2 regions of the Bacillus sp. SRI_025 genome follow, and region 1 is predicted to be linked to the other one. Evidence: predicted binding sites of a transcription regulator. Region 1 holds the regulator's gene; the other holds the start of a gene.
The links. The regulator LexA, encoded in region 1, represses DNA repair genes until DNA is damaged. The targets are predictions, from matches to a motif close to CGAACATATGTTCG.
Positions count from the first base shown of each region.

Region 2: the regulator LexA is predicted to act here: its motif matches at 1,508-1,521, upstream of ruvA (Holliday junction branch migration protein RuvA).

Region 1 covers NZ_JBYEGB010000004.1:324,450-327,663, reverse strand. The annotation lists gene tkt (transketolase) at 1-83, opposite strand, end outside; gene AC20OE_RS13935 (DUF896 domain-containing protein) at 271-501, opposite strand; gene AC20OE_RS13930 (YneB family resolvase-like protein) at 571-1,218, opposite strand; gene yneA (cell division suppressor protein YneA) at 1,236-1,547, opposite strand; gene lexA (transcriptional repressor LexA) at 1,707-2,327, shown strand; gene AC20OE_RS13915 (hypothetical protein) at 2,373-2,819, opposite strand; gene AC20OE_RS13910 (IseA DL-endopeptidase inhibitor family protein) at 3,115-3,214, shown strand, end outside.
Region 2 covers NZ_JBYEGB010000002.1:342,320-345,533, reverse strand. The annotation lists gene ruvB (Holliday junction branch migration DNA helicase RuvB) at 1-827, opposite strand, end outside; gene ruvA (Holliday junction branch migration protein RuvA) at 839-1,444, opposite strand; gene AC20OE_RS06615 (intercompartmental signaling factor BofC) at 1,593-2,093, opposite strand; gene AC20OE_RS06610 (serine/threonine protein kinase) at 2,332-2,976, shown strand; gene AC20OE_RS06605 (hypothetical protein) at 3,011-3,193, opposite strand.

The sequences.
Region 1 (3,214 bases):
GGGTGACCGGAATTCGCTTTTTCAATTGCGTCTATGGAGAGAGTACGTATTGTTGCAATAGATTTCAATTCAATCGTTTCCATATAAATCCCCTTCCGTATCTTGTGTACACCATTATCATAAATCTACTGTCCTTTTTTCACAACTATTTCACGCTGAAAAAGAAGGATTTTGTCACATTTAGTTTATCGATCACCTAAAAAGTTATGCAAATATGAAAAAAGACGAGAATAATCTTCCCATCTTTTCAAAATTCAAGAAATCACAGCCTTAATGAAGGTTCTGATCTTTTTCTCTTTTTAATTTTTCTGGTGTGACATCGTTTCCTTCAGGATCAACGATCTTGACAGTTTTAAGTGTATTTTTCATAGAAGAACGAAAAGCTTTCAAATACTCTTCTCTCAACTGCTTTTGTTCTGTTTTTTCAGCGTCTGATAAACCGGTCTCTTTCGACTTTTTTGAAAGCTCATTTATTCTTGCAAGCTGTTCTTTAGAAATCATGACAAACTCCTTTAAAGCATTTTCTCTACATACTACTAAATATCAATCATTTTGACAACAAATCACGCTTTAGGTGGTAAGGTCTTTTTCATATTCTTGATACCTTCTATGCACCGTTGCTTTTGAAATGTCAAAACCTAATGCCTGAAGAGTTGCGGCAATTTCGGCGAATGTCATATTGTTTTTTCTTAATCGAACAATTTCTGAAATCGGCACTTCAATACGCTCACGGCCAGGTGCATGGTCCTGCTGCCTTAAATTCAGTTCAGGCTGATATCCGCGCTCAACTGCCCTTTTCATTCCCCGCTTGATTTTCAGGTTATGAATTTTCCGTTGGTATTCTTCGACGACTCCTACAATCTCAATGACCATTTCATCTGCTTCTGAAAGCTCAAGCTCTCCTCTATGAAACACGCTGTATACCTTTACGTTCTCTTTAAATAAACAATGAAGAAGTGCAATTTTTGCTTGTCCTCTTCCAAGACGAGTTTCATCCTGGATCAAAACGGCATCGATTGACTCTTCCTTCAGTGCAGCAAGCATTTCAAACACACCATCACGATCTAAATCATATCCACTTGCTTTTTCTTTGATGACTTTGACCACATTCATCTTGTGCATGGCAGCTAACGCCAGCAGTTCTTCTTCTTGTCTTTTCAACGAGGTTTCCTGCTCTTCTTTGACAGTGCTTACTCTCGCATAAATGATTGCGTTCATGTCTAAAATCGACCTTTCTACTGTACTGTTGCAAGCTGATATACGACTGGATGCTCTTTTTTGACGGGTATAACAAGAATGTCGCCAGGCTGGATTTCAGTTGAAGCAAGATCATTGTGTTCGGTAACCCAATCAATAAATGCATTTTTGTCGATTGATTTGCTGTCGTTTACTTGATCAGCTAACCCCCAAAGAGTATCACCTGATTGAACCTCTATTTTAACATACTGATTTGTATCATTATGGCTTGTGACTGCAATAAGTGAGAGAAATATGCCAACGATGAATGAGAATACCCCAATAAAAATAATAGATTCTTTTAACCTCATAATGTCATCTCTCCTAATAGAATATGTGTTCGCTCTTTCTGTCACTCATTATAAATACGAACAAATGTTTCTGTCAAACGTTTTTTTCGAACCTATGTTTGTACTGTTAGGAAAAACATGCTATAATTTCTTTAAAATTGACGTTTTGAGGTGCAAAAGATGACGAAGCTATCAAAAAGACAACTCGATATCCTGAAATTCATCAAAGATGAAGTAAAAAGCAAGGGTTATCCCCCATCCGTCCGTGAAATTGGAGAAGCTGTCGGTCTAGCATCCAGTTCAACGGTCCATGGACATTTAGCTAGACTAGAAACAAAGGGCTTAATTAGAAGAGACCCGACAAAACCGAGAGCGATCGAAGTACTAGATGAAGAGGAAATGAATATTCCAAAGAGTGCTGTAATGAACGTTCCAGTCATCGGAAAAGTAACGGCCGGCCTTCCTATCACTGCTGTTGAAAATGTAGAAGAATACTTCCCCCTTCCAGAGACTTTTGCAGCACCAGATGAACAAGTGTTTATGCTTGAAATTATGGGAGAAAGTATGATTGATGCAGGTATTTTGGACAAGGACTATGTCATCGTGCGTCAGCAAAGCACCGCTAACAATGGTGATATTGTGGTCGCCATGACAGAGGAAGATGAAGCGACAGTCAAACGCTTTTATAAAGAAGATACACACTTTAGATTACAGCCAGAGAACCCATCAATGGAACCGATTATTTTACAGAATGTGAGTATACTAGGTAAAGTGATTGGCGTATTTCGAAATATTCATTAAAAAAAGCCGGTATTTCATCAGCTGCTGATGAGAACCGGCTTTTTCTTATGCACAAGAATAGGCAAGAATACTTGAACTTGGGAAGGAACCAAATGTAAAGTTCGGCCATATAAAACCAGTTGTTCGGCCAAAAGGCTGTGAGGAAAGAACGAACATTAAAAATACTTGACCGTTTCTCAAAAACACAATTGTCCATCTTCTATTACATCCCGCTGCAAATTGTACAGTTTGATGACCTCCGCCAACACCGTGCCCAGATATAAGCGACTGCATACTCTGTGGCTGCGAGAGTGCTTGTTGATACTGCGAAATGATATGCTGCGGCGGTGCCGGCGGTGCAGATTGTCCGCCTGAACCTTGCCCTGGCCAAGTACCTCCTCCGATCGGAAACCCAGGAAACCCTCCACCTTGAGGAATACCAACAGATGGAAATCCTTGCATCTGCCTATCATATGAGTACCCATTCCACACACCTTCATACGGATGATACATAATAAACACCACTTTCTTTAGACATTCATCACGACAGTATATGTCATAAATAAAAAAGTGTGTTAAACGTCTAAATAGAAATTTTTCCAAAAGACGTTTCGTTCTTCTTTAGAACGGTTAAATAATCATTAAGAAGAAAAATAAAAAAATGAAAACTTTTTGTCTCCCTCAAACGTTATATAATTAGAAACAAAAGAAATAAAAAAACATTTAGATTTAATACTTGTAATATCACTGTAATTATTGTAACATTTGTAACATAAGAAGTTTTCATTGAGAAAAGGAGGCAATTGCCTTGAAAAAATTATTTGTTTTATTAACTGCTATTATGCTTATGATCTCATTACAAACTACAACATTGGCCGCTTCCAAGAAATCAGCCGCTTTGACAAATA
Region 2 (3,214 bases), on a different contig from region 1:
CCTCTAAATTTTTCAATCATACTTAAAAGCAGCTTATGGTCTATATGATCGAGGCCAAGCCTGTCGACTTGAAGACGCTCAAGGGCATCTTCCGCAATGTCCTGCGTAATAGCATGATTCCCAAGCACTTGCGCAAAATCTCTTACTCTTCTGAGCAAACGATTGGCAACCCTCGGTGTTCCCCGGGAACGTCTCGCAATCTCTTCGGCAGAGCGAATATCGATCCCAATCTCAAACAGCTCGGCTGTTCTTGCCACAATGTGAGCCAAATCTCTTTGCTCATAGTATTCCAATCTTGCATGTACCCCAAACCTATCACGAAGCGGCGCTGTTAACAGCCCGACACGGGTCGTTGCACCTACAAGCGTAAATGGCGGTAAATCAAGCCGTACAGAGCGTGCTGTATCTCCTTTTCCAATGACAATATCTAAACAAAAATCCTCCATTGCTGGGTACAGCACTTCCTCAATTGAGCGCTGCAAGCGGTGAATTTCATCAATAAACAATACATCACCTGGCTCAAGAGATGTTAAGATGGCCGCCAAATCACCAGGACGCTCAATGGCTGGTCCTGATGTTGTACGCAGCTGAACATTCATTTCATTGGCAATGATCGACGCAAGCGTTGTTTTCCCAAGTCCAGGAGGTCCATATAAAAGGACGTGATCAAGCGTTTCCTGCCTCATGCGGGCAGCTTCAATAAATACGCTGAGATTATCCTTTACTTTTTGCTGACCGATATATTGGCTAAGTGTCTGTGGCCGCAGACTTTGCTCAATGGCTGATTCATGGTTGTCTGCTTCAGTTGAGACGAGCCGTTCATCCATGAGACATCACCCTATTTCAACATTTTTTGTAAAGCTTTTTTCACATATTGATCGGTTGTGAGATTCTTTTCTTCTTTTAATAATGGAAGAACCTTTTTAATTTCACGATCACCGTATCCAAGGACACTCAAGGCTTCAAGCGCTTCATCTAATGCAGTTTGCTGCGTTTCAACCTGAATGTGGTCCTCGTGATTAAATAAGTTGCCAATCATTTCTGGTACCACATCTGCAAGTTTTCCTTTTAGATCCAGAATGATTTGACGTGCTGTTTTTTTGCCCACACCAGGGAATTTAATCAGGAACGCTTCATCTTCACGTTCTATCGCTGAAATGACAGCGCCTGGATCACCGGAAGCAAGAATGGCGAGTGCACCCTTTGGCCCTATTCCTGTGACATTTAACAGTTTTGTGAACAGCGCTTTTTCTTCTCGTGTTTGAAAACCGTATAACGAAAATGCGTCTTCCTTTATGTAATGATACGTATAAATCGTTTCTTGTTTATTTACTCGATAGATAAACGGGTTTGGGGTATAGACTTGATATCCCACTCCGCCGTTTTCAATGACAACATATTGCGGGCACACATAATCAATGGTCCCTTTTACAAACTCTATCACCGTTTTCACCTCTTTGACTGTTCTTCATTGTAACATAAATCGAGGAGAAAACCGCAATAAAAGTTAACATACGTTCGCTCAGTACATTTTTATCATGAAACCACGAAAAACAGCTTGCGGTCTTCACACCAGCAAGCTGTTACACGCTTTAAAACGATATTTCATTTCGGTAAGGCTTCATGACTTCAAGCACATGCTCAAATTCATCCTTTGTTCGAAAAGGAATGCCTTGCTCAAGCTGTTTTTCCACATGACTTTCTAAACGGGACGTATCAATTTGAAAAAAGAGATGAATAGGCTCCGCCCAGCCGTCAGGCCTTCCATGAAACGTAGAAATCACACCGTCCTCTGATAATCCGATATATCCATTTGCTTTACTTAATGGAGAGATATCATCAATTTGCTTTCTAAAAAGGGCAAAATCCTCTTTTTGTTCTACCAGCGTCCAGCCTTTATACTGCGCCCAGAATGTGTCTTTGTCTTCTAATGATGCCCGGTGTCTTTCAATACTCACATCGCCGTCTAAATAGACTTTTTCAAGCTGGACGGTGATAGAGTTTGACTGCTTTTGCAAGTGTTCTTTCCCTTCCATATCTACAGCGAAAAAAAGCACACTTGTCATGATAAGTCCTGTAACGAAACATTTCATCTTCACTTTCACTATTTACACCTCTTTAGAACATGAGATCGATGCATGACATATGTAGTTTGACCCATTTTTCTAAACATTAACCAAATCGATGATTCAAATGTATGGTAAGAGTCTTTCGTTGTATCCTTCATTCGTAAATGTTATGTTTTATACAATCCATTGCTTTATCGAGTGACACGTTTTTTCATCATTCGTTTTTCAGCCGCATAAACTGAAACCAAAGAAGGTGAAGTCAATGTCAGATGTCAAAAGATTAGCCGAATCGATTCAGTATCATGAAGAGAAACGTTTTCATAAGCTTGCCTATAAACCAGCAGAGCTTGAACTGTGCGGCAAAGGAAGAAGTGCCTATGTCTTTTTATACAAAAAAGACGGCAAGAAAATGGCACTAAAAGTCTTTTTCCCTTCTTATCAGCATATTGCCCGCAAAGAGGCTGCCATTTACGAAAAACTTTCTGGTTCGTCTTACTACCCTGAGATTTATGAGTCTGGGGATCAGTATATTTTAATGGAATATATTAAAGGCTACACATTCTATGAATGCCTTACAAAAGGAATTCCTATTAAAAAACAGATGATTAATCAAGTCGATGATGCGCTGGAGGAAGCGCGCGAGAAAGGATTGAATCCTTCTGATATCCATCTGCGCAATCTGATCTTAACAAAAGAAGGACGGATCAGAGTCATTGACGTTGCCAGATTCACGCAAACGAAAGCATGTCATCAATGGGATGATTTAAAAGCCGCTTATGCTTATTACCAAAAACCTTTTTTCCCTAAAAAAGCACCGCGTCTGTGGCTTGAAGTGATTGCTTATTTGTATAAAAAGAACTGGCTGTCCCGCGGGCAGCTTAATAATCGGAATGATTTTTCTGCATAACGAAAGCCGCTCTCTTTTGAGCGGCTTTTTGCTGTTATTCTGTTTCTACATGGATACTATTGACGTTTAATAGGTTAATGATTTCATTATTCAGCTTAAACCAATGATTGGCTTCTTCAATTTTTTTATACACATCATAGGTAGCTGGACGTTTGAGCTCGAAATCAAGCACTTCCCCATTGTTCATATGAAATGTTACCTTAAATACTTTCATCATAAGATCACCTTCCACTCTTCT